3 regions of the Streptomyces sp. Q2 genome follow, and region 1 is predicted to be linked to each of the others. Evidence: riboswitches for the same ligand, from Rfam matches in the RefSeq annotation. Region 1 holds a riboswitch; each other region holds the start of a gene.
The links. A riboswitch is a leader RNA that binds a small molecule or an ion and turns the genes downstream of it on or off. The one in region 1 is predicted to bind cobalamin.
Positions count from the first base shown of each region.

Region 2: another riboswitch for cobalamin. It lies ahead of ACWBNA_RS06135 (cobalamin biosynthesis protein); the one in region 1 lies ahead of ACWBNA_RS39240 (ABC transporter substrate-binding protein).
Region 3: another riboswitch for cobalamin. It lies ahead of nicT (Nickel transporter NicT); the one in region 1 lies ahead of ACWBNA_RS39240 (ABC transporter substrate-binding protein).

Region 1 covers NZ_JBXEJE010000048.1:1,030-11,408, reverse strand. Annotated here, with positions in the region: gene ACWBNA_RS39250 (4-hydroxybenzoate 3-monooxygenase) at 1-1,139, opposite strand, end outside; gene ACWBNA_RS39245 (CoA-binding protein) at 1,291-1,698, opposite strand; cobalamin riboswitch at 1,772-1,960, shown strand; gene ACWBNA_RS39240 (ABC transporter substrate-binding protein) at 2,029-3,045, shown strand; gene ACWBNA_RS39235 (FecCD family ABC transporter permease) at 3,042-4,055, shown strand; gene ACWBNA_RS39230 (ABC transporter ATP-binding protein) at 4,052-4,870, shown strand; gene ACWBNA_RS39225 (hypothetical protein) at 4,926-5,648, shown strand; gene ACWBNA_RS39220 (SixA phosphatase family protein) at 5,645-6,187, shown strand; gene ACWBNA_RS39215 (YigZ family protein) at 6,240-6,866, shown strand; gene ACWBNA_RS39210 (MarR family winged helix-turn-helix transcriptional regulator) at 6,945-7,385, opposite strand; gene ACWBNA_RS39205 (exonuclease SbcCD subunit D) at 7,789-8,955, shown strand; partial or broken gene ACWBNA_RS39200 (AAA family ATPase) at 8,952-10,379, shown strand, end outside.
Region 2 covers NZ_JBXEJE010000004.1:59,213-69,591, forward strand. Annotated here, with positions in the region: gene ACWBNA_RS06125 (inorganic phosphate transporter) at 1-1,006, shown strand, start outside; gene ACWBNA_RS06130 (hypothetical protein) at 1,050-1,271, shown strand; cobalamin riboswitch at 1,635-1,774, shown strand; gene ACWBNA_RS06135 (cobalamin biosynthesis protein) at 1,876-2,874, shown strand; gene ACWBNA_RS06140 (cobyric acid synthase) at 2,871-4,382, shown strand; gene cobN (cobaltochelatase subunit CobN) at 4,379-8,032, shown strand; gene ACWBNA_RS06150 (putative cobaltochelatase) at 8,202-10,211, shown strand; gene cobO (cob(I)yrinic acid a,c-diamide adenosyltransferase) at 10,211-10,379, shown strand, end outside.
Region 3 covers NZ_JBXEJE010000001.1:73,387-83,765, reverse strand. Annotated here, with positions in the region: gene ACWBNA_RS00375 (glycoside hydrolase family 13 protein) at 1-1,246, opposite strand, end outside; gene ACWBNA_RS00370 (LAETG motif-containing sortase-dependent surface protein) at 1,532-2,473, shown strand; gene ACWBNA_RS00365 (ArsR/SmtB family transcription factor) at 2,633-3,022, opposite strand; cobalamin riboswitch at 3,103-3,302, shown strand; gene nicT (Nickel transporter NicT) at 3,331-4,455, shown strand; gene ACWBNA_RS00355 (nucleoside hydrolase) at 4,452-5,414, opposite strand; gene thrS (threonine--tRNA ligase) at 5,458-6,687, opposite strand; gene ACWBNA_RS00345 (hypothetical protein) at 7,031-7,807, shown strand; gene ACWBNA_RS00340 (hypothetical protein) at 7,804-8,082, opposite strand; gene ACWBNA_RS00335 (ANTAR domain-containing protein) at 8,094-8,480, opposite strand; gene ACWBNA_RS00330 (hypothetical protein) at 8,504-8,833, opposite strand; gene ACWBNA_RS00325 (GAF and ANTAR domain-containing protein) at 8,894-9,721, opposite strand; gene ACWBNA_RS00320 (GAF and ANTAR domain-containing protein) at 9,822-10,379, opposite strand, start outside.

The sequences.
Region 1 (10,379 bases):
CGGGCGAAGGTTGTGCCCGCGCGGTAGGCGTCGCCCGAGGAGGTGCCGTGGTAGACCTCGGAGAGCCACTGCGAGAACTCCTGGTAGTCCCACACCCGCCGCAGGCACGCCTCCGAGTAGCCGTCCAGGCCGGTCTCGTCGCCCTTGGTGAGGTACCCGGCGAGGGCGTCGCCGAGGAGGAACGCGTCGTGCAGGGCGAGGTTCATCCCCTTCGCCGCGATGGGGGCGGTCAGGTGCGCGGCGTCCCCCGCCAGGAAGAGCCGGCCGAACACCATGGGCTCGACGACGTAGCTGTGCATGTCCAGGACACGCTTTTCGATCAGCCGCCCCTCGGTGAGCGGGCCGAGGCCGGTGGCCGCGAGCCGCTCCTGGAGCTGCGACCAGACGCGTTCGTGCGACCAGTTCTCCGGGTCGTCGCCGGGCGGGCACTCCAGGTAGTACCGGGTCACCTCGGGGCTGCGGGCCATGTGCCCGGCGAAACCGTTCGGGTGGATGCCGAACACGACACAGTCGTTGGACGGAGGGGCCTCGGCGAGCAGCGCCAGCCAGCCGATGCCGTAGTCGTGCCGGGAGATGTGCGCCTGCTCGGGCAGGGCGCCACGGGTCGCCCCGCGCCCTCCGTCGCACCCCGCGACGAAGTCGCACTCGACGACCTCCCGCTCGCCCGTCTCCGCGCCGACGTACGACACCGAGGGCCGGTCGGTGTCCAGATCGTGCAGCTGGACGTTCCGCACGCCGAACCGCACCTGCCCGCTCCGCACGTCCGCGTACTCGCGCACCAGGTCCGTCACCAGCAACGGCTGCGGGTAGACGAAGTGATGCGTCCCCGTCAGCTCCACGTACGAGAAACGGAAGCGCTCACCGCCGAACCGGAACTCGCACTCGGTGTGCAGCTGCGCGCGCTGCAGCAAGGTGTCCGCGAGACCACGCCGCTGAAGCCCGCGCACGGCCCACTCCTCGAGGAGGCCCGCCCGCGGCCGCTGCTCGATGAACTCACGCGTCTCCGTCTCCAGCACGAGGCAGTCGACGCCGGCGGCCCGCAGGATGTTGCCGACGGTGAGCCCGGCGGGCCCGGCACCCACGACAACGACCGGAAAGCGTTGCGGAGCAACGGAGTTGGGAGGACTGGTGGCGGTCACCCGCACATTATGTCGGGGCGTCCGGGAGGGTTTCGGCAATTCCGGACGCAGCGGAATGCCCGCGTGACCACCCGAGCTGTCAGAGGTGTTGGTGCTGCGGGCGGCCAGGCACCGGCCCCTCGGTGTCCTCAGGGGGCGATGGGCCCGTCCGTCAGCCCAGGCGGGGGATCTCGATCGCCGGGCAGCGGTCCATCACCATTTCCAGCCCCGCGGCCCGGGTGCGGTCGTACGCGGCCTCGTCGATGACCCCGAGCTGGAACCAGACGGCCTGCGCACCCCTCGCCACCGCCTCGTCGGCGACCGCTCCGGCGAGGTCGCTGTTCACGAACACGTCCACGACGTCCACGTCGAAGGGGATGTCCGCGAGCGAGGCGTACCCCTGCTCCCCGTGCACCGTCTCCGCCTTGGGATGCACCGGCACGATCCGCTTGCCGTAGCGCTGCAGCACCTCTGCCACGCCGTACGCGGCGCGCTGCCGGTTCGACGACAGGCCGACCACGGCCCAGGTGTCACCGAGCCCGGTGAGGATCTTGCGGACCGTTGCCTCGTCGCCGTACACGGTGGTCTCCTCGGGGTCGCGAACGCACTGACCTCTGGCACAACAGCGCGCCGCGACCGTGGATTCCCCACCGTGATAGCTTGCCGAGGCCAGTCGAACCCATGACACGTGGGTCAGGGAATCCGGTGCGAATCCGGAGCTGACGCGCAGCGGTGAGGGTGACGGGCGGGGCCTCGGCCACTGGACGACGGTGTGTCGTCTGGGAAGGCGCCCCGACCGGATGATCCCGAGTCCGAAAACCTGCTGGCGGCCCTCGCGGTGACGTACGGCGGGGGAGCACCGTACGACCGGGCTCCGCGTTCGAGCCCTCGACGATCGAGGACCATTCCCGTGCAGATAGCACGTCTTGCCCGTCCCTCCGCCCTGCTCGCGGCCGGATCCCTGCTCCTGGCAGGCTGCGGCGACGCCGGCACATCCGCTGCGAAGGCCGCGGTCAGTCTCGACAACTGCGGCCGTACGGTACGCGTCGAGGCCCCGCCGGAGCGTGCCGTCTCCCTCAACCAGGGCACCACCGAGATCATGCTCTCCCTCGGCCTCGCCGACCGGATGGCGGGGACGGCGACCTGGACCGACCCCGTGATGAAGGGCCTGGAGAAGGCGAACGCGAAGGTGGAGCGGATCGCCGACAACAACCCCTCCTTCGAGCGCGTCCTGGACGCCGAGCCGGACTTCGTCGCCGCCTCCTTCGTCTCCACGCTGGGGAAGGGGGGAGTGGCCTCGCGGGAGCAGTTCGAGAAGCTCGGCGTGCCCACGTACGTCTCCCCGTCCGACTGCGCCGGCAAGGACAACTCCGGCGACGGCGACGGCGCACGGTCCGAGCCCCTTACCGCCGAGGCCGTCTACGGCGAAATACGTGACCTGGCAGCCGTCTTCGGGGTGAAGGAACGGGGCGACAAGCTCGTCGGCGAGCTCAAGGCGCGGATGGCGAAAGCCACTTCCGGCATCCACGCCTCGGACGTGACCCTCCTGTACTGGTTCGCCAACTCCGAGTCGCCCTACATGGCGGGCTGCTGCGGCGCTCCCGGCGTCATCACGCGCTCCCTGGGCGCCAAGAACGTCTTCGACGACACACACGACGAATGGCCGCAGATCAACTGGGAGACGGTCGCCGACCGGGACCCCGACGTCCTCGTCATCGGCGACCTGACCCGCAAGTCGCAGACCGCCGAGTCGGCCGAGAAGAAGATCGCCTTCCTGGAGTCCAACCCGGTCACCAGGAACATGGCCGCCGTCCGGCACCAGCGGTACGTCCTGCTGAGCGGGCAGGCCATGAACCCGACCATCCGCACGATCGAGGGCGTGGAGCGGGTCGCGGCCGGCCTGCGCGAGTTCGGGCTCGTGAAGTGACCGCCCGGGCGGTCCTGCTCGGTGCGGCCGGGACGGTCCTGCTGTGCTGCTCCCTCGCCGTCGCCATCACCATCGGCCCGGCCGACATCCAAGTCGCCGACGTGTGGTCCGTCGTCGCTGCCCATCTGGGCGTCGGCACCTCGGAGTTGACGCCGATCCGGGACGGCATCGTGTGGCAGCTCAGGCTGCCGCGCACGCTCCTCGCGGCCGTGTGCGGCGCCGGACTCGCCGTGTGCGGCGCGGTGATGCAGTCGCTGCTGCGCAACCCGCTCGCCGACCCGTTCGTCCTCGGGGTGTCCTCGGGCGCGTCGACCGGGGCCGTACTGGTGGTCGTGCTGGGCGTCGGCGGGGGCGCGGTGTCGGTCCCGGCGGGCGCGTTCCTCGGCGCCCTGGTGTCGTTCGCGCTCGTGCTGTTCCTCAGCCACACGCTCGGCGGCGGCACCGACCTGGTCGTCCTCGCCGGCGTCGCCGCCATGCAGCTCTTCTCCGCCCTCACCTCGTTCGTCGTGATGACCGCGGCCGACGCCGAGACCACCCGGGGCGTCCTCTTCTGGCTCCTCGGCTCCCTCGGCGGGGCGGGCTGGACCGACGTGTGGGTGTGCTTCGCCGTCCTGGCCGTGGCGCTGGTGGTGTGCCTGTCGTACGCCCGCACCCTGGACGCCTTCGCCTTCGGGCAGGACGCGGCGGCCGCCCTCGGGGTGTCCGTGGCCCGCACCCGTCTGGTGCTGCTGTGCGTCACGGCCCTGCTCACGGCCGCGCTGGTCAGCTCGGCCGGGGCCATCGGCTTCGTCGGGCTGGTGCTGCCGCACGCCGCCCGCGCCCTGGTCGGCCCCGGCCACGCCCGGCTGCTGCCGGTCACCGCGCTGGCCGGGGCGGTCTTCCTGGTGTGGGTCGACACGCTGGCCCGCACGGTCCTCGACCCGCAGGAGGTGCCGGTGGGTGTCGTGACGTCCCTGATCGGAGTGCCGGCCTTCGTGGCGGTGCTGTACCGGACGCGGAGGGTGCGGTGAAGGAGACCCTGCGCACGGAGTCCGACGCGCCCGCCGCCTCAGCCGAGGGCCTGCGTGCCGACCGGGTGAGCCGCCGAGCCGACGGCCGCCTCATCCTGGACGGCGTCACCCTCGCGCCCGCACCGGGCTCCACCGTCGGTCTCCTCGGCCCCAACGGCTCCGGCAAGTCCACCCTGCTGCGGCTGCTGGCCGGCCTGCTCGGGCCGAGCGCCGGCGTCGTCACGCTCGACGGCACACCGGTGGCCGGTCTGCCCCGCCGCGAGGTCGCCCGGCGCCTCGCCGTGGTCGAGCAACAGGCAGACACCCAGGTCGAGTTGACGGTCCTGGACGTCGTACGGCTCGGACGCGTCCCGCATCGCCGCGCCTGGACGCCCGCCGCCGCGCACGACGAGGCGGCCGTGCGGTCGGCCCTGGACCGCGCCGGGCTCACCGATCGCGCCGACCAGCCCTGGCACACCCTGTCGGGCGGTGAACGCCAGCGGGTCCAGATCGCCCGCGCGCTCGCCCAGGAGCCCCGCGAACTGCTCCTCGACGAACCCACCAACCACCTCGACATCCACCACCAGCTCGACCTGCTGTCCCTGGTCACGGCCCTCCCGGTCACCGCCGTCGTCGCCCTGCACGACCTCAACCTCGCCGCGATGTACTGCGACCGGGTGGTCGTCCTGCACAGCGGCCGGGTCGTGGCGAGCGGCACCCCGGGTGACGTCCTGACCGAGCGGCTCATCGCCGAGGTGTACGGGGTGCGGGCCGCCGTGACCCGCGAGGGGCCCGAGGAGCGGCCCCATGTGCGGTTTCTGGGCACGCTGATCTGAACGTGTGTTCGGGCGGGCGGTGGCGCGGTGCGGTCCGCGCGCCTACGCTCACCTCGTGCTGCGCATCACCGACGCCCGAACCGGCGAGCCCGTCGACCCCGCCCCCGCCCGCCGGGGTCTGACCCGTGTCCACGCGCATGCGGCGGGCCACGACAGCACCGCCCTGCGCGTGCTGCTCGTCGCCGACGTCCTGTTCCGGGCCCTCGAACTCGGCGGCACGCCCGTCTGGGCGCTGCTGACGGGGGAGCGGCAGCAGACGGAACTGCGAGCAACCGCGGCGGCCCTCGGCATCCGGCCGTTCGAGGACAGCCGGGACGTCTCGTCGGGGCTGGGGGAGGCGCAGGTCATCCACGTGGTGGCCGACAGTGAGCCCGTCCCCGACGGCGTCCGCATCTGCGTCGGCCCGGTGGACCAGGCATCCGGCGCCGTCCCGGAGGGCGCCGACCCCGCCGTCGTACGCCTCGCGCTGCTCTCCCGGCACCGGAGCGAGCCCGTGCGGCTCGACGCGGACACCCTGGGGGAGGCCGGCGAGACCCTCGCACGGTGGCGGCGCGCGGTCGCCGACTGGGCGCGCAGGCCGTCGCGGGCGATTCCCGAGGAGGTGCGCGGAGAGCTCCGTACCGCCTGGGAGGACGACCTGGACATCCGCGCGGTGCTCGGGGTGCTGCGCGGGGTGGAGACCTCGGACCTGCCCGAAGGCGCCCGCTTCGAGACGTACGCCTACGCCGACCGGCTGCTGGGTCTCGAACTCACCCGCGACGTGGGATCGCCGGCGTGATCGCGCGGGCGGGAGCGGGCCCGCTGCGTCACCTGCTCGTCCTGCGGCACGCCAAGTCCGCCTGGCCGGAGGGCGTCCCCGACCACGAACGCCCGCTCGCCCCGCGCGGCCGCCGTGACGCCCCGGCCGCCGGCCGGGCCCTCGCGGAGGCGGACCTGCTGCCGGACCTCGCCGTGTGTTCCACCGCCGTACGCGCCCGGCAGACCTGGGAGCTGGCCTCCGCCCAGTGGGGGACACCGCCGCGGGTGCGGTTCGTGGCCCGGGTGTACGCGGCGGACGTGTCCGGCCTGCTGGCCGTCGTGCACGAGACGCCCGCACAGGTCGACACGCTGCTGCTGGTCGGGCACAACCCCGGCCTGGAGGAACTGGTCCTCGGCCTCGCCGGGGACGGCCTCGACGACACGCTGGACGAGGTGCGCCTGAAGTTCCCCACCTCGGCGATCGCCGTGCTCGCCTGGCGTGGCGCCGCCTGGTCGGATCTCGCCCCGGGCACGGCCCTGCTGACGGACGTGATCGTCGCGCGCGGCAAGAAGAAGTGACCGGGAGAAGGCCGAAGACCGGGAAGCGGATCAGCCCGCATAGGGTGGTCCGATGCAGGACGAGTACCGCACAGTGGCCCGCGCCGGAGTGCACGAGACCGAGGTCAACCGCTCCCGCTTCCTGTGCGCCCTCGCCCCGGCGGCCACCGAGCAGGAGGCCCAGGACTTCGTCGCGGGCATCCGGAAGCGGCACGCGGACGCCACGCACAACTGCTTCGCGTACGTCATCGGCGCCGACGCCGCGATCCAGAAGGCGAGCGACGACGGCGAACCCGGCGGCACCGCGGGTGTCCCCATGCTCCAGATGCTGCTGCGCCGCGACATGCGGTACGTCGTCGCCGTCGTCACCCGCTACTACGGCGGCGTCAAACTCGGCGCCGGCGGGCTCATCCGGGCCTACGGCGGAGCGGTCGGCGAGGCCCTGGACACCCTCGGCACCCTCACCCGCCGCCGCTTCCGGCTGGCCACGGTGACGGTCGACCACCAGCGCGCCGGCAAGGTGCAGAACGACCTGCGGGCGACGGGCCGCCAGGTGCGGGACGTGCGCTACGGCGAGGCGGTCACGATCGAGATCGGCCTGCCGGACGCCGACGTCGAGGCCTTCCGGGCGTGGCTCGCGGACGCGACCGCGGGAACGGCCGCGCTGGAACTGGGCGGAGAGGCGTACGGGGACGCCTGATCAGCCGGCCGCAGCCGCAGCCGCAGCGGCAGCCGGGGTCCGGGCATTCCGCCCACTGTCACACCCCTGACCCGAGCTTCAGGAGTCGGCCGAAGAGGGCGACGGAGTCGGTGCCTCCATCACCTCCGCCAGCCGGCCCAGCGCCTTGAGCACCCACTCCCGGTCCTCCCCGAGCCCGGCCGGCAGCTCGACCTCGGCGGCGGGTTGTCGGGGGGAAGCGGTCGTCGACCGCCTTGGCGCCCGCGGGGGTGATGGTGACCAGGCGGCACGGCGGTCGGCGGGGTTCGGGGCCCGGGAGATGAAGCCGCGCCGCTCCAGCTTGGCGAGGGTCTTGCTGATGCCCGCGCGGGACAGACCCAGGTTCATGGCGGGGCGGCGGGCGATGAGCGGGTCGGTGGCGTGGCGGAGCGGGATGAGCATGTCGACCTCGGGCGCGGTGAGCGGGGCGCCCTCGTAGAGAGGCTCGACGGCGCGGTCGAGGAGGCCGGTGGCGGGTTTGAGGAGGGCCACCACGTCCATGGGGGAGGTGTCGAGGCCGGGGTTGTGGCGGGACCAGTGGGCGCGGTTCCGCCAGGGGCACGGCGAACCGGAGCACCGCCGGCCGGCCTGACCCGGCCGCGCGCACGATGCCTCGCCCTCGCGCAGGTGGACGCCGTGACCCGACGAACCCCTGGGCGGGAAGCGGTCGTTCCCCGCGGGAGGAAGTGGCGTCGGCATCTCGCCCGTCACACCGGTCACTTCGCCAATCGCGGCATCAAGGACATTCCCTGTCATCTGATGTCGGATGGGGTGACGGACAGAGGTTCGTGGTGGATCAGGTACCGGCAGGCGTTAGCGTGGTGGATGCTGACGGCGAGCTTGTGTTGGTTCGTACTGGTTCCAGGGGTGTTGTAGGGGGAGATATGCGGGTCGGAGCGGGTTTGTGAGATTGCTGCACACTTCCGACTGGCATCTCGGCCGGGCGTTCCACCGGGTGAACATGCTCGAAGCCCAGGCGGAGTTCATCGGCCACCTCGTCACGACCGTGCGCGAGCGCGGCGTGGACGCCGTCGTCGTGTCGGGGGACGTGTACGACCGCGCGGTGCCGCCGCTCGCGGCGGTCGAGCTGTTCGACGACGCCCTGCACCGTCTCGCCGACCTCGGCGTGCCCACGGTGATGATCTCCGGGAACCACGACTCGGCCCGCCGGCTGGGCGTGGGCGCGGGCCTCATCGACCGCGCGGGCATCCACCTGCGGACCGAGCCGTCGGCGTGCGGCACGCCGGTGGTGCTGTCCGACACCCATGGCGACGTGGCCTTCTACGGCCTGCCCTACCTCGAACCGGCCCTGGTGAAGGACGAGTTCGGCGTGGACAGGGGGGCCGGACACGAGGCAGTGCTCGCGGCCGCCATGGACCGGGTCCGCGCGGACCTCGCCACGCGCGCGCCCGGCACCCGCTCCGTCGTCCTCGCGCACGCCTTCGTCACCGGTGGCGAGGCCAGCGACAGCGAGCGGGACATCACCGTCGGGGGAGTGGCCGCCGTGCCCGCCGGTGTCTTCGACGGCGTCGACTACGCGGCACTGGGGCACCTGCACGGCTGCCAGACCATCACCGAGCGCGTGCGCTACTCCGGCTCCCCGCTGCCGTACTCCTTCTCGGAGGCCGACCATCGCAAGACCATGTGGCTCGTCGACCTGGACGCCGGCGGTTGTGTCACCGCCGAGCGCGTCGACTGCCCGGTCCCGCGCGCACTGGCCCGCATCCGGGGGCGCCTGGAGGAACTGCTCGTCGACCCGGACCTAGGCCCGCACGAGGACGCCTGGGTCGAGGCGACCCTCACCGACCCGGTCCGCCCCGCCGACCCCATGGCCAAGCTCAGCGAGCGCTTCCCACACACGCTCAGCCTCGTCTTCGCCCCCGAGCGGGCGGCGGACGACCCCGCCGTGTCGTACGCCAGGCGACTCGCCGGGCGCACCGACCAGCAGATCGCGGAGGACTTCGTGGCCCACGTGCGGGGCGCCGGACCCGACGAGCACGAGCAGGTGGTGCTGCGGGACGCGTTCGACGCGGCGCGTGCGGACGAGGCCGTGCGGGAGGTGGCCCGATGAGACTGCACCAGCTGGAGATCACCGCGTTCGGGCCCTTCGGCGGCTCCCAGAGTGTCGACTTCGACGACCTGTCGGCGGCCGGGATCTTCCTGCTGCACGGGCCGACCGGCGCCGGGAAGACCTCCGTCCTGGACGCCGTGTGCTACGCGCTGTACGGCTCCGTGCCGGGCGCCCGGCAGTCCGGTCAGGGGCTGTCGCTGCGCAGCGACCATGCCGCGGCCGGTACGCGGACCGGGGTCCGGCTCGAACTCACCGTCGCCGGGCGCCGGTTGGAGATCACCCGGCAGCCGCCCTGGGAGCGGCCCAAGAAGCGCGGCTCGGGCACGACGCTCGACAAGGCCCAGAGCTGGCTGCGCGAGTACGACGCGGCGACCGGCGCCTGGAAGGACCTGAGCCGCTCCCACCAGGAGATCGGCGAGGAGATCACCCAGCTGCTCGGCATGAGCCGCGAGCAGTTCTGCCAGGTCGTCCTGTTGCCCCAGGGCGACTTCGCGCGGTTCCTGCGCGCCGACGCCGAGGCACGCGGCAAGCTGCTCGGCCGTCTCTTCGACACCCACCGCTTCGCCGAGGTCGAGAAGCGGCTCGCCGAACGCCGCCGCGCCACCGAGACCCAGGTGCGTGACGGTGACTCCGAGTTGCTGGCCGACGCGCATCGCATGCAGCAGGCCGCCGGGGCCGCCATGGAGCTGCCGGACCTGGCGCCGGGCGAACCCGGCCTGTCCGACGCCGTCCTGTGCGCGGCGGCGATCGCCCGCAGCACCGTCCGCGAACAGCTGACGATCGCCCACTGCCGGCTCACGGCCGCCGAGTCCGCCCAGGCGGCGGCCGACCGCGCGCTGGCCGACGTACGCGAACTGGCCCGGTTGCAGCGGCGGTTCGCCGACGCGCGGGAGCGGGCCGCACTGCTGGAGGAGCGCGCCGACGGCTACCGCCAGGCGCAGGAACGCATGAACCGGGCCCGCAAGGCGGAGGCGGTGGCACCCGCGCTGGACCTGCGGGATGCGGCGGACACGGAACACCGGCGGGCCGCGGCGGCGGAGGCACGCGCGCGTGCGCTGCTGCTGGACGCCCTCGGCGACGGGGAAGCGGGTTTCCCGCCCGGCGCCGTTCCCGGCGAAGGGCACGCGAACGCCGGACCGGAGGATACCGGTGGGCGGACGAGTGCCGGACCGGAGGAGGCCGATGCCGACCCGCACGCGCTTGCCCGGCCGTCGGCCGCCTTCGCGGACGCCGGTGCCGCCGGACTCGCCGCCGCCGCACGGCGGGCCGCCGAGGAGCTGGGCGGGCTGGAGTCCGCCCGCCGCGGCGAGCGTCGGCTGGCGCAACTCATCGCGGAACGGACCGAGTTGGAGCGACAGGAACGGGACGACGAGGACGTCCGGCAGGAGGCCGAGACCTGGCTCGCCGGGTGGGAGGAGACCCGG
Region 2 (10,379 bases), on a different contig from region 1:
CATCTTCGCCGCCCTGGTCGGCGCGATCCTCTGGAACCTGCTGACGTGGCTGGTCGGGCTCCCCTCCAGCTCCTCGCACGCCCTCATGGGCGGCCTCATCGGCGCCACCATCGCCTCCGCGGGCGTCGGCGCGGTGCACGGTGACGTCCTGGTCACCAAGGTCCTGATCCCGGCGATCGCCGCCCCGATCGTGGCGGGCCTGGCGGCGATGCTCGCCACGCGCCTGTCCTACTCCCTCGGCAAGAAGGCCGACGGCAAGGCCGCCGAGAAGGGCTACCGCGCCGGCCAGATCGCCTCCGCCGGCCTGGTCTCCCTGGCCCACGGCACCAACGACGCCCAGAAGACGATGGGCATCATCACCCTCGCCCTGGTCGCCGGCGGCGCCGTCGCCCCCGACTCGGACCCGCCCACCTGGGTCATCCTCTCCGCGGGCCTCGCCATCGCGCTCGGCACCTACCTCGGCGGCTGGCGCATCATCCGCACCATGGGCAAGGGCCTGACCGACCTCCAGCCGCAGCAGGGCTTCGCCGCCCAGACCAGCGCGGCCACGGTCATCCTGGCCTCCTCCCACCTCGGCTTCTCCCTGTCCACCACGCACTCCGTCTCCGGCTCGGTGATGGGCGCCGGACTCGGCCGCAAGGGCGGCGTGGTCCGCTGGTCGACGGCGACCCGCATGTTCGTGGCGTGGGGCCTGACCCTGCCCGCCGCGGCCCTGGTGGGCGCGCTCGCGGAGTATGTGACCGGCTTCGGCGCCTGGGGCACCGCCCTCGTCGCCGTCTTCCTCATCGCCTCCAGCGCGGCGATCTGGAAGCTCTCGCGCCGCGAGGTCGTCGACCACACGAACGTCAACGACAGCGAGGAGCCGGCCGGCGTGGTCACCACGGCGATCGCCGCCGTGACGCCGCCGCCGGTCGGGGCCTCGGTGACTGAGGACCTCACGGCCACGATCCCGGCCCCGGCCAGCGCGGCCGACCCCGCGGCCCCGTCGGCCGCGACCACCGTCTGAGCCCCGCCACCCAGGCACCAACCGGCATGAAGGAAGAACCAGCATGAAGATCGACTGGGCGGCCCTCGGATCCGTCTTCGGCATCAGCCTCCTGATCACCGTGACCCTCGTGGCCCTCTTCACCCTCGGCATCGTGGGCCTGTCCCGCCGCGAGCGGGCCGTCGCGCAGGGCGGCACGGCCGCTGCCGCGGTCACGGGTGCGTACGCGTGCTTCGCGGCCTGCGCGGCGGCTGTCGGGTACGGGATCTATCTGATCGTGGCCTGACGTCACGGCACGACAACCGGGCGGGTGCGGGGCTTCGGCCTCGCACCCGCCCGGTTGTCGCATGTCGGCGTCACCCGCGCGGTCGACGGCGACACGTGCGGGGCACACCGCCGGGCGGAGTGCCTCCGTGACGGACGCGCCGCTCAAACCATGCCCTTTCGGTACCTTCCACCCGTAACTACCGGCGCCTCATCCCTTCCTGACGGACCACATGCGTTGACGAAGCGTGATCACAAGCGCCTGACCGGAGAGCCGCCCCGCGCAGGCGAATCACCGGCCGGCCGGCCCCCGTGAGCCGACCGTCATGCCACCGATGTGGGTCTCAGCACACTCCCCTCTCGCAGGTCAACAGCAAGTTGACGGCCCTTCCAACCCCGTGGTGGACTGCCGGAGCCATGTACGGCGGTAGGAGAGGAAGCCGGTGTGAGTCCGGCGCGGTCCCGCCACTGTCACCGGGGTAGGAAGCCCCGGGAGCCAGGAACTCTCACCGCCGATCTCGTCGAACCAGGGCGCGGACACCCTGAGTGAGGACATATCGCCATGCGCGGCTGCCGTTCGAGGTTCAACACCAGCACCCTGTCTGTGACAGCGGTCGGCTGAGTCCATGCGTGCCGATCGCGTTTTCGCGTACGGCGCCGCCGCCGGCCTTCTCGGCGACCTCCTGCTCGGCGATCCACGCCGTGGGCATCCGGTCGCCGTGTTCGGGCGGGCCGCGGGTGCCGTGGAACGGGCGTTGTGGCGGGACCACCGGGGGTGGGGCGCGCTGCACGCCGTCGTGTGCGCCGGGGGCGCGGTCGCTGTCGGGGCCGTGGCCGCACGGAGCGTACGTACCTCCACTGCCGCTTCCCTCGCGCTCACCGGAGCCGCCACCTGGGCCGTGGTCGGCGGGACTTCACTCGCCCGGGAGGCCCGGGGCGTCGGGCAGGCCCTGGAGGCGGGGGACATCGACGCCGCGCGGGACCGGCTGCCGCATCTGTGCGGGCGGGATCCGCAGGCCCTCGACGCCGACGGGATCGCCCGGGCGGTCGTCGAGTCCGTTGCCGAGAACACCTCCGACGCGGTGGTCGGGGCGCTGGTGTGGGGAGCCGTGGGCGGTGTGCCCGGGCTGCTCGGCTTCCGGGCCGTGAACACCCTCGACGCCATGGTCGGCCACAAGTCGCCCCGGTATCGGCGGTACGGGTGGGCTTCCGCTCGGCTCGACGATCTCGCCGGGTGGCCGGGCGCGCGGCTCACCGCCGTGCTGGCCGCGCTGACGGGTTCGGATCCCCGGGGCGCCGTGCGTGCCTGGCGGGAGGACGCCGCGAAGCATCCGAGTCCCAACGCCGGGCCCGTGGAGGCCTCGTTCGCGGGGGCGCTCGGGGTGCGGCTCGGCGGGACGTTGTCGTACGGGGGGCGGATCGAGCATCGGCCTGTGCTGAACGGGGAGGGGCGTGCCGTGCGGGTGGGGGACATCGAGAGGGCTGTTCGGTTGTCGCAGCGGGTCGGGTGGCTCGCACTGGGGGTGAGTGCGGCGGGGGCACTGCTGCGGGGGCGCGTCAAGGGGCGCTCGGGGCCGCGGGCTGTGCCCACCGGTTCGGTCCCGCGCGCGGGTGGTGCGTCATGACCGGTGGTGGTCTTCTCGTCGCCGGTACCACCTCCGACGCCGGCAAGAGCGTCGTCACCGCCGGGATCTGCCGGTGGCTGGTGCGGCAGGGGGTCAAGGTCGCGCCGTTCAAGGCGCAGAACATGTCCCTCAATTCGTTCGTGACGCGTGAGGGTGCCGAGATCGGGCGGGCGCAGGCCATGCAGGCGCAGGCCTGCCGGGTCGAGCCGACCGCGCTGATGAACCCCGTGCTGCTCAAGCCGGGCGGTGAGCAGAGCAGTCAGGTCGTGCTGCTCGGCAAGCCGGTCGGTGAGCTCAGTGCGCGGGGGTATCACGGGGGGCGGCAGCAGAAGCTTCTCGGGACCGTTCTCGACTGTCTCGCCGAGTTGCGGGGCACGTATGACGCGGTGATCTGTGAGGGGGCCGGCAGCCCCGCCGAGATCAACCTGCGGCGGACGGACATCGTGAACATGGGGATCGCCCGGAATGCCGGGCTGCCCGTACTCGTGGTCGGTGACATCGACCGCGGCGGGGTCTTCGCCTCCTTCTTCGGGACCGTCGCGCTGCTGTCGCCGGAGGATCAGGCGCTCGTCGCGGGGTTCCTCGTGAACAAGTTCCGGGGGGACGTGTCCCTGCTCGAACCCGGGCTCGACATGCTGCACTCGCTCACCGGGCGGCGCACGTACGGCGTCCTGCCCTTCCGGCACGGGCTCGGCATCGACGAGGAGGACGGGCTGCGGGTCTCGCTGCGGGGGACGGTCAGGGAGTCGGTCGTGGCCCCGCCCGTCGGCGAGGACGTGTTGCGGGTCGCCGTCTGTGCGGTCCCGCTGATGTCCAACTTCACCGACGTCGACGCCCTGGCCGCCGAGCCGGGTGTCGTCGTGCGGTTCGTAGACCGGCCGGAGGAGTTGGCGGATGCCGACCTCGTCGTCATTCCGGGGACCCGGGGGACCGTACGGGCCCTGCAGTGGCTGCGGGAGCGGGGGCTTGCCGACGCCCTCGTCCGCAGGGCCGCCGAACAAAGGCCCATTCTCGGCATCTGCGGCGGCTTCCAGGTCCTCGGCGAGCACATCGAGGACGAGGTCGAGAGCCGGCAGGGGCATGTCGAGGGGATCGGGGTCCTTCCCGTCCGGGTGCGGTTCGCCCGCGAGAAGACCCTCACCCGGCCCGTCGGCGAGGCCCTCGGCGAACACGTCGAGGGGTACGAGATCCATCACGGGGTCGCCGAGATCGAGGGCGGGGAGCCCTTCTTGGACGGCTGCCGGGTCGGTCAGACCTGGGGCACCCACTGGCACGGCTCGCTGGAGTCGGACGGTTTCCGGCGGGCCTTCCTGCGCGAGGTGGCGGCCGCCGCGGGCCGCCTTTTCGTACCGGCGGCCGACACCTCGTTCGCCGCGCTGCGCGAGGAGCAGCTCGACCGGCTCGGCGACCTGATCGAACAGCACGCGGACACGGACGCGCTGTGGCGGCTCATCGAGTCCGGCGCGCCGCAAGGACTGCCTTTCATTCCACCGGGAGCGCCCGCATGAGCACAGTGTTGTTGTTGTCGACCGCCGACACGGATCTGCTGGCGGCCCGGGCCGCTTCCGATGCCTCGTACCGGATCGGCAATCCGAACCGGGTGGACGTGGCGGAGGAACTCCCCCGTCTCGTCGAGGGCTCGGACATCGCCGTCGTACGACTGCTCGGCGGCAAGCGTGCCTGGGAGGACGGGCTCGCCGCCCTCAAGGCCTCGGGCATCCCGACCGTTCTGCTCGGCGGGGAGACCGTGCCCGACGCGGAGCTCATGGCCGAGTCGTCGGTGCCCGCCGGTGTGGTGGCCGAGGCGCTGCGGTATCTCGTCGAGGGCGGCCCGGCCAACCTCACGGAGCTCGCCCGGTTCCTGTCCGACACCGTGCTGCTGACGGGTGAGGGGTTCGTCGAGCCGCGGAAGATGCCGGAGTACGGCGTCCACGGGGAGCGCGCCTTCGTCGACGGCCGTCCGACCGTCGGTGTGCTCTTCTACCGCGCCCACCAGCTCAGCGGCAACACCGCCTTCGTGGACACGCTGTGCGAGGCGATCGAGGCGAAGGGCGCCAACGCCCTTCCCGTGTACTGCGGTTCGCTGCGCGGCGCCGACGCCGGGCTGTACGAGATCCTCGGGAAGGCCGACGCCCTCGTCGCCACCGTCCTCGCCGCCGGCGGCACGCACGCCTCGCAGGCCTCGGCCGGAGGCGACGAGGAGGCCTGGGACATCGGGGCGCTCGCCGACCTCGACATCCCCGTGTTGCAGGGCCTGTGCCTGACCTCCTCGAAGAGCGCCTGGGAGGAGTCCGACGCCGCCCTCTCCCCCATGGACGCGGCGATGCAGGTCGCGATCCCGGAGTTCGACGGGCGGCTGATCACGGTCCCCTTCTCCTTCAAGGAGCAGGGGCCGGACGACGTCCCCGTGTACGTCGCCGACCCCGAGCGGGCCGCGCGGGTCGCCGGAATCGCCGTACGGCACGCGGTGCTGAAGCACAAGCCGAACCAGGACAAGAAGCTCGCCCTCGTCTTCACCGCCTATCCGACCAAGCACTCCCGGGTCGGGAACGCCGTGGGGCTGGACACACCCGCGTCGGCGATCCGCGTCCTGGACTCGCTCCGCGACGCCGGGTACGCCGTCGAGGGGCATCCCGACAACGGCGACGAGCTGATCCACCGGCTGATCAACGCCGGTGGTCACGACGTCGAATGGCTGACCGAGGAGCAGCTCGCCGCCGCGCCCGCGCGGGTGCCGCTCGCCGACTACCGGGCGTGGTTCGACACGCTCGACGCGGGGCTGCGGGAGGGCATGCTGGAGGCGTGGGGCGAGCCGCCGGGCAGCCTGTACGTCGACGGGGACGACATCGTCCTGGCCTCCCTGCAGTTCGGCAACGTCGTCGTCATGATCCAGCCGCCGCGCGGCTTCGGCGAGAACCCGATCGCGATCTACCACGACCCCGACATGCCGCCCTCGCACCACTACATGGCGGCCTACCGGTGGCTGGAGAACTCGTTCGGCGCCGACGCGGTCGTGCACATGGGCAAGCACGGCACGATGGAGTGGCTGCCGGGCAAGGGCCTCGGGCTCTCCAGGAGCTGCGCGCCCGACGCCGTCCTCGGTGAACTGCCCCTCGTCTACCCGTTCATCGTCAACGACCCGGGCGAGGGCACCCAGGCCAAGCGTCGCGGGCACGCCACCGTCGTCGACCATCTCGTACCGCCCATGGCCCGCGCGGACACCTACGGCGACCTGGCCAAGCTGGAGCAACTGCTCGACGAGTACGCGCTCGTCTCCGACCTGGACCCGACGAAGGCGCCGGCCGTGCGCGCGCAGATCTGGACGCTGGTGAAGGCGGCCGAGCTGCACCACGACCTGCACGTCGACGACCAGCCGGACGACGACGCGTTCGACGAGTTCGTCATGCACATCGACGGCTATCTGTGCGAGATCAAGGACGTGCAGATCCGCGACGGACTGCACATCCTCGGCGGCGGTCCGGTCGGCGAGCCGCGTGTCAACCTCGTGCTCGCCGTGCTGCGCGCCTCGCAGGTGTGGGGCGGGCAGGCGAACGCGCTGCCGGGGCTGCGGGCCTGCCTCGCGACTCATTTCGGGCTCACCGAGAAGGAGTTGCTGGCCGAGCCCGGAGCGCCGGTCAAGGTCCCGGTGGAACTGACGGACCTCGTCGAGGGCCCTGCCCGCTCGGCCGCCGACGCGATCGACCTGCTGGAGCAGCTGTGCCGGCGGTTCGCCGAGGGCATGGAGGCACGCGGGTGGGCCGTGGCCGAGAGCGCACCTCTCGTTCGGGAGGTCATCGGCACCGAACTCCCCGACGCCGTCGCCGTGCTGGAGTTCGCCTGCAAGGAGGTCGTGCCCCGGCTGGAGAAGACCACCGACGAGATCGGGCACATCCTGAAGGCGCTGGACGGCGGTTACGTCCCGGCGGGACCGTCCGGTTCGCCGACGCGCGGCCTGGTCAACGTCCTCCCGACCGGCCGCAACTTCTACTCCGTCGACCCCAAGGCCATTCCGTCCCGGCTGAGTTGGGAGGTCGGGCAGTCCCTCGCCGACTCGCTCGTGCAGCGGTACCTCCAGGACACCGGCGAGTACCCGAAGTCCGTCGGGCTCACGGTGTGGGGCACCTCCGCCATGCGCACCCAGGGCGACGACATCGCCGAGATCCTGGCGCTGCTGGGCTGCCGTCCCGTCTGGGACGACGCCTCGCGCCGGGTGACCGGCTTCGAGGTCGTGCCGCTCGCCGAGCTCGGGCGTCCGCGCATCGACGTCACGGTCCGTATCTCCGGGTTCTTCCGGGACGCGTTCCCGCACGTCGTCGGACTGATCGACGACGCCGTGCGGGCGGTGGCCGACCTGGACGAGCCGGCCGAGCAGAACTTCGTGAAGGCGCACGCCGACGAGGACACCGCCGAGCACGGTGACCGGCGGCGCGCGACGGCCCGTATCTTCGGCTCCAAGCCGGGCGCGTACGGGGCCGGTCTGCTGCCGCTGATCGACGCCCGCAACTGGCGCTCGGACGCCGACCTCGCCGAGGTGTACGCGGTGTGGGGCGGCTACGCCTACGGGCGCGGGCTCGGGGGCCGGGCGGCGCGCGGGGACATGGAGACGGCGTTCAAGCGGATCGCCGTGGCGGCGAAGAACGTCGACACCCGCGAGCACGACCTCGTCGACGCCGACGACTACTTCCAGTACCACGGCGGCATGGTCGCCATGGTCCGGCACCTGACGGGCGCCTCCCCCGAGGCGTACGTCGGTGACTCGGCCACACCGGACCAGGTGAAGACCCGCACGCTCGGCGAGGAGACGCACCGCGTCTTCCGCGCCCGCGTGGTCAACCCGCGCTGGATGGCGGCCATGCGCCGGCACGGCTACAAGGGCGCCTTCGAGATGGCGGCGACCGTCGACTACCTCTTCGGGTACGACGCCACGGCCGGGGTCGTGGACGACTGGATGTACGAGAAGCTCGCCGGCGAGTACGTCTTCGCCCCGGAGAACCAGGAGTTCATGAAGCGATCGAATCCCTGGGCGCTGAGGGGCATCACGGAGCGTCTGCTGGAGGCGGCTGACCGAGGGCTCTGGGCGGAGCCGGACCAGGAGACCCTGGACCGGCTCCGGGCGACCTACCTCGAACTCGAGGGCGATCTGGAGGGAGACGCGTGATCTCCCTGGAAACCCCCGCGTCGGCGGGGAGCACACCAGCACACCGCCTACTGCCGGCGACACGGCCGGACCACCCCCGCGTCGGCGGGGAGCAGGCTTCGACCGTGACGGGGTCGCGGCTTGGCTGCGAGTCGTTCTGCCATGAATCCCCCGAAGGAGTGATCACCGCGTGAGCACGCCCTATCCCTTTACCGCCCTCGTCGGACAGGACAGCCTCCGCTTGGCACTGCTCATCAACGCGGTGAGCCCGGCGGTCGGCGGTGTGCTGGTGCGTGGCGAGAAGGGCACCGCCAAGTCGACGGCGGTGCGGGCCCTTTCGGCGCTGCTGCCGGAAGTCCCCGTCGTCCCCGGCTGTCGCTTCTCCTGCGACCCGGCGGCGCCGGACCCGGCGTGCCCGGACGGCCCGCACGAGCCCGGCGACGGCACCGCGCGCCCGGCCCGCATGGTCGAACTCCCCGTCGGTGCCTCGGAGGACCGGCTCGTCGGCGCCCTGGACATCGAGCGGGCGCTCTCGGAGGGCGTGAAGGCCTTCGAGCCCGGCCTGCTCGCCGACGCGCACCGCGGGATCCTCTACGTCGACGAGGTCAACCTCCTGCACGACCACCTCGTCGACCTGCTCCTGGACGCGGCGGCGATGGGCGCCTCGTACGTCGAACGCGAGGGCGTCTCCGTACGGCACGCCTCGAAGTTCCTGCTGGTCGGGACCATGAACCCGGAGGAGGGCGAGCTGCGGCCGCAGTTGCTCGACCGGTTCGGGCTGACCGTCGAGGTCGCGGCCTCGCGGGAGCCCGACCAGCGGGTGGAGGTCGTACGGCGGCGCCTCGCGTACGACGACGACCCGGCCGGCTTCGTCGCCCGGTGGGCGGACGAGGAGAGTGCCGTACGGGCGCGGATCGTGGCGGCGCGCAAGCTGCTGCCGTCGGTCCTGCTGGGTGACGGGGCGCTGAGGCAGATCGCGGCGACCTGTGCCGCGTTCGAGGTGGACGGCATGCGCGCCGACATCGTGATGGCCCGGACGGCGAGCGCGCTGGCGGCCTGGGCCGGACGGACCGAGGTGATCGCCGAGGACGTACGGCAGGCCGCGCTGCTCGCGCTGCCGCACCGCAGGCGTCGTAACCCCTTCGACGCACCGGGCCTCGACGAGGACAAGCTCGACGAGACCCTGGAGGAGTTCGGGGACGGGTCCGACGACGAGGACCCGAACCCGGATCCCGACGGGCCCGACGGGGGCGGCGGGCAGCCGCCGTCGGAGGACGGCCCTGAGGGAGGCGACACGGGTGCGCGGCCCGAGGCCGGGGAGGAGGGCGGCGAGCCGCAGCCCTCCAGTGCCGGCTCGGGCGAGCAGCAGCCGGCGCGGGCCTCCGAGCCCTTCCGTACCAAGGTGCTGAGCGTGCCCGGCCTCGGTGAGGGGGCAGCGGGGCGGCGTTCGCGGGCGCGGACCGAGCACGGGCGGACGACCGGGGCCCGGCGGCCCCGAGGGGCGCTGACCAAGCTGCACCTGGCGGCGACCGTGCAGGCGGCGGCGCCGCATCAGCGGGCGCGGGGCCGGTCGGGGCGCGGTCTCGTCGTACGCCGTGACGATCTGCGGCAGGCGACCCGGGAAGGGCGCGAGGGGAACCTCGTGCTGTTCGTCGTCGACGCCTCCGGGTCCATGGCCGCCCGGCAGCGGATGAGCGCGGTGAAGGGTGCCGTGCTGTCGCTGCTGCTCGACGCCTACCAACGGCGGGACAAGGTGGGGCTGGTGACCTTCCGGGGGGCGGCCGCCGAGGTCGCGCTGCCTCCCACCTCTTCCGTCGACGCGGCGGCGGTGCGGCTGGAGTCGCTGCCCACCGGCGGGCGGACGCCGCTCGCGGCGGGCCTGCTGCGGGCGCACGAGGTGCTGCGGGTGGAACGGCTGCGGGATCCGGCTCGGCGCGCGCTGGTCGTGGTCGTGACCGACGGGCGTGCCACGGGTGGACCCGAGCCGGTCGCCCTCGCCGGGCGTGCGGCCCGGCTGTTCGCGGCCGACTCGGTCGCCTGTGTGGTCGTGGACTGCGAGTCGGGGCCCGTGCGGCTGGGCCTGGCCGGGCAGCTGGCGGGTGAGCTGGGAGGTACGGCGGTGACGCTGGACGAGTTGCGGGCGGACTCGATCGCCGGGCTGGTCAGGGACGTTCAGGGCAATTCGAGGAGGGCCGCGTAATGCCGCAGGGACAGCCGAGTGTCGTACCGGAAGACGGTCTGACGACTCGTCAGCGTCGTAACCGGCCTCTCGTCGTCGTGCACACGGGGATCGGGAAGGGCAAGTCCACCGCCGCGTTCGGGCTCGCTCTGCGCGCCTGGAACCAGGGGTGGCCGATCGGGGTGTTCC
Region 3 (10,379 bases), on a different contig from region 1:
AGGGCAGGTCGGCGACTTCGGGCAGGCCGAGTTCCTCGCCCTGGTAGACGTACGAGGATCCCGGCAGCGCCAGCATCAGGAGCGTGGCGGCGCGGGCTCGCCGCAGGCCCTCGGCCGGGTCGACGGCGGGGGCGTGGCCGCCGGACAGCAGCCAGGCGTTGTCGTCGGTGCCGGGCGGGAGCATCAGGCGGGAGGCGTGCCGCAGGACGTCGTGGTTGGACAGCACCCAGGTGGCGGAGGCGCCGGCCTCCGACGCGGTGGCCAGCGAGTCGGTGATGACCTGGCGCAGCTCGCCGGCGTCCCAGCCGGCCTGCAGGTACTCGAAGTTGAAGGCCTGGCCGAGTTCGTCGGGGCGGGCGTACCGCACGCGCCGCGCCCCCTGGACCCAGGCCTCGGCGACGGCCATGCGGGGCGGGCGGTAGGCGTCCAGGATCTTGCGCCAGTCGCGGTAGATCTCGTGGACCTCGTCGCGGTCGAAGAAGGGGTGCGCGCCGGGCGGGAACCGGGGCAGCGACTCCTCACTGCTGAGCTCGGGGGCACCGAGGTCGCGCAGTGGTTCCTCCAGGTCCTTGGCGAGGGCGTGGGCGACGTCGACGCGGAAGCCGTCGACCCCGCGGTCGGACCAGAAGCGCAGGGTGGTGCGGAAGTCGGCGCGGACCTCCTCGTTGTCCCAGTTCAGGTCGGGCTGCTCGGGGGCGAACAGGTGCAGGTACCACTGTCCGTCCGGCACCCGTTTCCAGGCGCTGCCGCCGAAGACGGACTGCCAGTCGGTGGGCGGGAGTTCGCCGTGGCTGCCGCGGCCGTCGCGGAAGACGTAGCGGTCGCGGGCGGGCGAGCCGGGGGCGGCGGCGAGGGCCTCCCGGAACCAGACGTGCTGGTGGGAGGTGTGGTTGGGGACGAGGTCGACGATCACCTTCAGGCCCAGGCGGTGGGCCTCGGCGGCCAGCGCGTCGAAGTCGTCGAGGGTGCCCAGGCGAGGGTCGACGTCGCGGTGGTCCGCGACGTCGTAGCCACCGTCGGCGAGTTCGGAGGGGTAGAAGGGGCTGAGCCACAGGGCGTCGACGCCCAGCGCGGCGAGATGGTTCAGGCGCCGGGTGATCCCGCGCAGGTCACCGAGCCCGTCGCCGTCGGCGTCGGCGAAGCTGCGGGGGTAGACCTGGTAGACGACGGCCTGCCGCCACCAGTCGGGGTCCTTGGAGGAGAGGTCGGGAAGGTGCAGTCGGTGGTCTCGGTTCGGGTCGGTCACGCGGCGTTCTCCCTCATGGCGGTCGTGACGGTGGGCACGGCACTCAGGTACCTGTCCACATTGTCGGGAAAGGGAACTCGAACGCCGTCCGGAGCGGTTCATTCCCTGTGTGTCGGAATTGTGAGGGAGTTCTGAACTCCCTCTGCATATCCGCAGGTTGACAGGGTTCCGCTGGGAGATCCACGATGTGCGGACACTGTGGCGCATGTGACCAATGGGCCCAGTGTTCTCAGAGGTGTTTCCACAGCACCTCAGCACCCCTCACACACATCCGATGGGATCCGCATGTCGACAGCCAGACGTGTCACCGCGCGCCGCCTGCTGGGGACGGGCGCCGCGGCGCTCGTCCTTTGTTCCGCCTCCGTCGCCGCCGCTTCCGGCGCCTGGGCCACCGGCACTCCCGGTGGCGACGGCTGGAATTCCGGCGGCACCTACAAGCCCGGCACCGGCGCGGGCACCGAGACCGGGACCGACCGCTGCCAGTTCTCGCTGGACGGCACGAGCTTCTTCGACTCGGTCAAGGTCGACGACCAGAACCTCAAGCCGACCGACGACGGCAAGGTCCACATCAAGGTCCGCACCGCGGGCGACGCCGCCACCTGCACGGCCTCCCTGGCCTCCTACCTCGCCCACGGCGCCACCTTCGGCACCTCCGGCGAGCAGGTCTTCGTCGACTTCGACACCGTCACCGTCAAGCCGGGCCAGACCGACTCCCTCGACATCGCGGTGCCCGACGCGGGCTGCTTCGCGCAGATAGACCTCTACCGCGGCGCGGTCAAGTTCGACGGCAAGCTCGACGCGAACGACGGCTTCGTCCACGGCGACCTGCCCAAGGGCCCGGACCGCCCGGTCATCAAGGACAAGCTGATCGCGGCCTGGAACGGCGGCACGAAGGACTGCACGACGGCCCCGTCCGAGCCGCCGGCCACCCCGACGCCGACCCCGTCGACGCCGGAGTCCACCGAGCCCTCGACGCCGGCGGAGGAGACGACGCCCCCGGCGACGGAGACCCCCGCCGAGTCCCCCTCGCCCTCCACCGAGGCCCCGAGCCCGTCGGCCTCCGAGTCCACCACGTCCCCTGCCGCCACCCCGAACGGCGGCGGTGACCTCGCGGAGACCGGTGGCAGCAGCGCGACCGGTCCGATCGCGATCGGTGCGGCGGTGCTGCTCTCGGGCGGTGCGGGCATCGTGCTGGCGACGCGGCGTCGCAAGGCTGCCCGCTCGTAATCAGGCGCAGTCGGTGTGATCAGCGCCGGTCGGGCGGTTTCGGCCCGGCCGGCGCTTTTCGGGTTGAGGACACGGGATGTCACCCGCGCCGCCCCTTCCCGTCCCGTCCCTGGGGGCTACGCCCCCAGACCCCCGCGTTCGGCCCGAAGGGCCTCGTCCTCAGACTCCCCCAGAGGGGGGACCCCCAGACGGGCCGGATGGGGTCGCGCACTGCTTGAGCAGCGCGGCGATGTCGGCGTCCACCACGCGGTAGCGCACGATCCGTCCCTCCTTCTCGCCCTCTACGACACCCGCCGCCCGCAGCAGCCTGAGCGCCTGGGACACGGCGGGGTCGTTCATGCCGGTGGCGATCGCCAGGTCGGAGACGGCCAGGGGGCCGGCCCGGTGCAGGGCGAGCAGCAGGGCGAGCCGCTTGGGGTCGGCGAGCAGCGAGAAGCGGTCGGCCCAGGTGCGGACATGGCCCGGTTCGCCGATCGCGGCGATGGCGTCGCACACCCGGTGCCCGTCGATGGTTCGGCGATCCGCTCGGTCGGCCGGAACGAGATGCATGCCGTCATCCTCGCAGGCACCCCCATGTGATCTTTCATACCTGCCCAGGTACGCAGCTATGCAGGAGACCGCTTGCCACCCTACGGTGGGCTGGCCGTGGTGCTCGGGAAGCCGGTGACGACCCCTCAGGGGGTCCATGCCGGAGCGGCCCTCGCCACTGTGATCGGGGAGTTTCCGTCCCGTCCGGCGCCAGCCGGGCCACTGGTCGCAAGACCGGGAAGGCAGGAACGGACACGTACGACCCGTAAGCCAGGAGACCGGCCACGGCATCTCACGAGTTGATCCACGAGGTGCTGGAGCGTGACCGGATGACCCTGCCCAACCCTGCCCAGAAGTCTGCGCATGTCCCCGCCCCGACGTCCTCCTTCAAATGGCGCCGGGAAGACACCCTCAAGACCGCCGGCCTCATGGCGGTCGTCGCCGCACTGCACGTCGTCGCCTTCGGAATCCTGTTCCTCCTCGTCGCCCCCGGGCACTACGAGGTCGGCAACAAGGCCTTCGGCATCGGCCTCGGCATCACCGCCTACACCCTCGGCATGCGGCACGCCTTCGACGCCGACCACATCGCCGCGATCGACAACACCACCCGCAAGCTGATGGCCGACGGCAAGCGCCCGGTGTCGGTGGGCTTCTGGTTCGCGCTCGGCCACTCCAGCGTGGTGGTCGTCCTCGCCCTGCTGATCGCGGGCGGCACCCAGCTGGCCGGAAAGGTCATGAACGAGGGCTCCGGCACCCACCAGGTGCTCGGCTTCCTCGGTACGACGATCTCCGGCACGTTCCTCTACCTCATCGCCGCCCTCAACCTGGCCGCCCTGCTCGGCATCCTGAAGGTGTTCAAGGCGATGCGGGCGGGCGCCTACGACGAGAAGGAACTCGAACAGCACCTGGACTCGCGCGGCTTCATGAACCGGATCCTCGGCCGCCTCACCAAGTCCATCAGCCGCCCCGGCCAGATGTTCCCGCTCGGCTTCCTCTTCGGCCTCGGCTTCGACACCGCGACCGAGGTCACCCTGATGGTGATGGCCGGCTCGGGCGCGGCGGCCGGCCTGCCCTGGTACGCGATCCTGTCCCTGCCGCTCCTGTTCGCCGCCGGCATGAGCCTGTTCGACACCCTCGACGGCACGTTCATGAACTTCGCCTACCAGTGGGCGTTCTCCAACCCGGTCCGCAAGGTCTTCTACAACCTCACCATCACCGGCCTGTCGGTCGCCGTCGCCTTCTTCATCGGCACCATCGAACTCGTCGGCGTCCTGCACGAGAAGCTCGACCTGAGCGACACGGTCACCACCTGGATCGCCGACATCAACCTCGACAGCGTCGGCTACGTCATCGTCGGCCTGTTCGTGGTGGTGTGGGCGGCCGCCATCGCCTACTGGCGGCTCGCCAGGGTGGAGCAGCGGTGGGCGGTCCGGCCCGCGGCGGAGACGCGCTAGACACCCTCCACCGTCGTCAGCCACAGCTTCACGTACCGCTCCACGTCCACGCCCAACGCCACGTCCACCAGGCGCTGTTCACGGGTACCCTCGTGGATCTCGGACTCGCCGGGGCGCGGGCGCCGGTCGACGATCGTCTGGCCCCGGGTGGCCCCCGGGGCCAGGCTCACCTCGACCGGGAGCAATTCGGTGGTGATGCCCCCCGGGTCGACGACCGCGCAGACGGCGCCCGCGTCGCCGAGGCCGCCCGTGGGCGTGGGGTCGCCGGAGGTGGCGGGGTCGCGGTGGGCGAGGAGTTCGCCGGCCATGCGCAGGCGGGGTTCGGAGCTCGCGCGCAGCCGCTGCACGTCCCCGGCCGGGACGAGGACCTGCTTGAAGACGTCCAGGCCGTACATGGTGATCGGTACCCCGGCGGTGAGCAGGATCGCGGCCGCCTCCGGGTCGTGCCACACGTTGAACTCCGCGACCGGCGTGGCGTTCCCGGTCGCCACCGCGCCGCCCATGAACACGATCCGCTCGATGTTGCGGACCACCTCGGGGTGGGTGCGCAGCAGCAGCGCGATGTTGGTCAGGGGCGCGGTGGGGATGAGGGTGACCGGCGTCGGTGAGGCGAGGATCTCCCGCCGCAGCAGCGTCACCGCGTCCACGTCGACCGGCCGGCGGGTCGGCGCGGGCAGCCCCAGGTCGCCCATCCCGTCCTCGCCGTGCACGTGCCGTGCCGTGCGTACCGGCTCGATCAGCGGGCGCTCGGCACCCCGCGCGACCGGGATGTCACCGGCCCCGGCCTGCTCCAGCACGGTCAGGGTGTTGCGGACGACGCCGTCCACGTCGGTGTTCCCGGCCACGCAGGTCACCGCGCGCACGTCGAGCGCGGGATGCCGTACGGCGAACAGCAGGGCCAGGGCGTCGTCGACGCCCGTGTCGCAGTCGATGATCACCGGGATGGGCTGACCGGTCACGGCGGGTTCCTCTTTCCGGGCTACGACGGGTTACGAAGCGACCTTACGCAGCCGCCCACAGTTCGGTCCCGCGATCACCGACCCGGGCGGCGATCCGGTCCAGCAGCTCACCGACCGGCACCGCCCCCGGACGGCTCCCGTCCCGCAGCCGCAGCGCCGCCAGGTCGCCGTCGGCCTCCCGCTCCCCGATCACCGCCTGGTACGGCACGAGTCGCGCCGCCCGGATCCGGGCGCCGAGGGTGCCGTCGCCGGGGCCGTGGAGTTCCGCCCGGAGCCCTCGCGCCAGGGCCCGCCGTACGACCTCGTGGGCCCGCTCCTCCTGCGCGTCCGCGACCGGCAGCACCGCCAGCTGCACGGGCGCGAGCCACGCCGGGAACGCGCCGCCGTGCTGCTCGACGAGATGCGCGACAGCCCGTTCCACGCTGCCGATGATGCTGCGGTGCACCATGACCGGCCGGTGCTTCGCGCCGTCGGCGCCGATGTAGTGCAGGTCGAAGCGTTCGGGCTGGTGGAAGTCGATCTGGACGGTGGAGAGGGTGCTCTCGCGGCCGGCGGGGTCGGTGATCTGGACGTCGATCTTGGGGCCGTAGAAGGCGGCTTCGCCCTCGGCGGCCTCGTACGCCACGCCGGCGGCGTCGAGCACCTCCCGCAGCAGCGCGGTGGCCCGCCGCCACAGGGCCGGGTCGGCGACGTACTTGCCGCCCTCGCCGGGCAGCGAGAGCCGGTATCGGGCGGGGCGGATGCCGAGATCGGCGTAGGCGCGGCCGATCAGCTCCAGGGCGTCCCGGGCCTCGTCCACGGCCTGGTCCAGGGTGCAGAAGATGTGGGCGTCGTTGAGCTGGATGGCCCGGACCCGGGTCAGCCCGCCGAGCACCCCGGACGGCTCGGAGCGGTACATGCCGCCCAACTCGGCCATCCGCAAGGGCAGTTCGCGGTAGCTGTGGGAGCGGGAGCGGTAGATCAGCGCGTGGTGGGGGCACAGGCTGGGCCGCAGTACGACCTCCTCCGCGCCCAGCGCCATCGGCGGGAACATGTCCTCGCTGTAGTGCGACCAGTGCCCCGAGATCTCGTACAGCTCGCGTTTACCGAGGACCGGCGAGTACACGTGCCGGTAGCCGGCGGCGCGTTCGGCCTCCCGGACGTACTCCTCCAGGGTGTGCCGTACGACGGCCCCGTCGGGGAGCCAGTACGGCAGGCCCGCGCCCATCAGCGGGTCGGTGTCGAACAGGCCGAGTTCCCGGCCGAGTCGGCGGTGGTCGTGCGGGCCGGTCATGGCGGTCATGGCGGTGCTCTCCTCACGGTGACCGGAGACGAGCCCCCGCACGCCGAAGCCCAGGGGCACTCGCCCCGGGGCTTGGACTGGGTCAGCTGTCAGCGCGCCGGGACACTCTCCGGCGTCGTCGTGAGGGACACGGGTACGACATGGGCACGCTGCATGGGGCGACGGTAACAAGGGGGCGAGCAGGGGGCGATCGGTTTTCGGGACCCGCGCCCACCCCGGCCCCCGGCGCCGGCCCCGCTCACCCGTACGGCCCGGCTCGCTGGTGGGCCGGCGGAGCTGGTGGTGCCGTAGGAGGGCGTACTCGATCTTGGACGGCCTCAAGGAGGCACCCCCGATGACCCCGCCCCCGGCCCGCGCGCTCGCCGCCTGTGCCGTCAGTCTGAGTGCCCTGGTCGGTGCGGCCGGCTGCTCCGCCCTCAGTACGCCGCCCACCGCCCAGAAGCCCGACTACGGGACCACCACCAGCGCACCCGTGACGTCCGCCACCCCGTCGTCCGTGGGCCTCACCCAGGCGCAGGCTCAGGCCGCCCTCGTCACGGAGGTCGATCTCGGCGAGCCCTGGGCCCCTACGCAGGGGGCCGCGACCTGGCACGACGGGCTGCTGAAGGCGACGGCTCAGTGGCCCGAGTGCCGGCGCCTGCTCGAGGTCCTCTACGCCGAGGAGCTGTTCGGCGCGGACGCCCGCCCCCGGGCGGTGATCGGCCTCGACGACGTCTGGAACGGGTCCCAGCTGCGCTACCAGGTCGTCACCCAGCGGCCGACGGACGTGGACCGGAGTCTGGCCTGGCTGAAGACCCTGCCGCAGAAGTGCGCGCGGTTCCCGTCGACGACCGCCCAGGGACACGTGACGGACGTCCAGGTCACCGACGCCGGGCTGCCGGAGGTGGGAGACGCACGCCAGGGCCTGCGGGTCACCGTGTCCGGCGCGACGCTGAACGGCGAACCGGTCATGCTCACCCTGGACGTCGCCGTCGTCCGGGTCGGCGCCGACGCGATCGGGCTCACCCACGGCGGTCTCGGTGACGTGTCGGCCGACGTCACCCGGGCGGCCGTGGACCTGGGCGCGCGGCGTCTGGCGGAGGTCCACAAGCAGGGCCGGGTGGAGATCTAGGCCAGCCGGTCGACCGCTTCCTTGGCCTCCTTCAGGCCTTCCCCGGTGATCTCCCGGTACCGCTTGACCGCCGTCACGGTCCTGCCCTCACGGGCGAGCGCGGCGACCTCGTCCATCCGCGGGTCGTGCTCGGTCAGCCCCAGCTGGTCCAGGATCAGGTCGAGCTTGCGCTCCACCCGCGCCATGCGGCGGTCGGCACGGGAGATTCGGCTCTCCACACTGCCGATGCCCACCAATACGACCGCGGCGATCAGGAACAGTCCCCATGTGTCCATGATCGACGATCCTAGGCCCGATCCGGGACTCCCTCCAGCAGTTCCTCCGGACCGAGCGTGCGCTCCGCCGGCGCGCGGGCGACGGCCGTCATGGGCAGTCGCGACTTCTCCTCGTACCGGCGCAGCAGTACCAGCGCCTCTGCGAGGGAGACACCCGCGTACTCCGCCAGGAGTCCCTTGGCGAGCTCGACCGTCGCCTTCGCGGAGACCGCGGCCTGCAGGGAGGTGAGCAGATCGTGCGGACGCCGGGCTTCGGCGAGCCAGTGGGCCAGGGTGAGCGCGGCGATGTCGCACAGCCCCTGCGCCACGACGATGTCGTCGGCCGGCAGGACGTCGCTGTGCCGGCCCGCGAGACTCTCCGCACCGATCGTGCGGCCGTCGAGCCGCAGCGGCAGCACGTGCAGGGAGACGTAACCGGCCGTCAGGGCGTGCGCCGTGTAGTCGGGCCAGCGGGCGCCCTCGCGCAGATCGTCGGCGGTGACGGCTCGCCGGTGCGGAAGCAGTCGACGGACGGTCCCTCCCCCTGCCGCGTCTGGAGCAGGTCCAGCCGGCCGAGGTCGTCGTCGGAGGCCGTCATGGCGCGCAGGGCGCCCCGCGCGTCGGCCATCACCACCCCGACCGCGTCCACGGCCGGCAGGCTCGTGCAGTGGTCGCCGAGCCGGGCGAAGAGATCGAGCGGATCGAAGTGCGCGCCCAGCGTGTCCGCGAGGTCCATGAAGGCGCGGATGAGCCGCATGTCATCCCGGGTCATCCCAGCCTCCTCACACCGTCACCACTACGCCGGTTCGCCGGTCGGCGGGCCGGGCTGTTCCTAGTCGCGGTCGAACCTCTTCCTGTGCGAGACGACCTCGCGCGCCACCTCGGCGGCGGTGCGGTTGTGCGCGAAGGCGTTGGCACGCAACCGGGCCAGCGCCTCGTCCGAGCCGACTCCGAGCTGCACCATGATCATGCCGATGGCCTGGTAGACCTCGTCGTGGTCCGCGGCCAGGCCGCTCAACCAGGGTTCCGTTCCTCCCTGACCATTCTCCTCCCCCCGGGGCAGCGCCATGAGGCCGACCGTCATGACACTCGCCACGAGTTGCGCGGTGCGCAGGCCACGGGCGTCGAGTTCGCCGGGGGTGGCGCGGTAGAGGTCGAGCGTACCGAGGCACACGGCGTCGTTCCCGAGCGGAACCGAGTAGACGGCCTGCACGCCGGCCTCCGTCGCCTGCTGGGCGAAGACCGGCCAGCGGCGAACGTCCCGCCCGCTCGTGAGGTCGGAGGCGAGCACCGGGGCGCCGGTCTCGGCGGCGTGCGTGCAGGGCCCGTCCCCCAGCGTGGCCTGGACCTCCGACAGGTGCGCGGCCTGGTCGCTGCTCGCGGCCAGCTGGACGGGCATGCCGTCACTGCGCAGCGACACGCTCGCCCCGATCACCGGCAACAGCTTGACCGCCACCATGCACAGCCGTCCGGGGATCTCCACGGGCTGGGCGCCCCGCACCCCCTCGGCGATCACATGGGCCGACTCCACCCGCTCGCCCTGTTGCTCCTGTGCGGCGTCGCGGTTGGACAGCCGGGGGTCGCCGCCCCCCGGCGTGGCGTACGAACCGTGGTCGTCGCCGGGGGCGCCGTCGCGGTCGTCCCTGCCCCGCACGGCCACCGCCTCCTTCGATCAGCGCACCCAGACCGTCCATGGCCCTCAGAACGGGCGCATCAGGAAAGGGCCAGGGTTCGTGGCGCGGCCGGGGCGCCCCGGCCGACTACCCGTCGCCCGACCCGCGAAACGCGCTCTGCCCGTCACCGCCGAACGGCGTGGCACGGGGCCACAGCGGGCGGACGGAGGGCGGCTCACCGCCGACCTTGGTGACGATCTCGGTGGCGAGGTCGCGCAGCTTCACGTTCCGGTGCTGGGAGGCCCGGGTGAGGATCTCGAAAGCCCGCTCGGAGGAGCACGACTCCTGGGTCATGACGATGCCGAGCGCCTGGTCGATGACGGTCCGCGAGGAGATCGCGCTCTGCAGGTCCAGGCTGAACTGGAGCTGCCCCGCGAACTTCAGCGCCACACCCAGCGCGCCCGACGCGTGCGACGCGAAGACGGCGGCCTGTTCGCGCACCTGGGGGGTGAAGGTGCGCGACTCCATGGAGTACATGTTCAGGACGCCGGGGACCTGCTGCCGGGGTGGGGCGAGCGGCAGCGCGAGCACGCTCCGTACGCCGTGCTTCCGGGCGAGCTCGGGGAAGGATCCGAAGCGTTCCTCCGCGTCGGCATCCTCGATGCAGTGCGGTGAGCCGGTCCGCAGCGTCTCCAGACAGGGGCC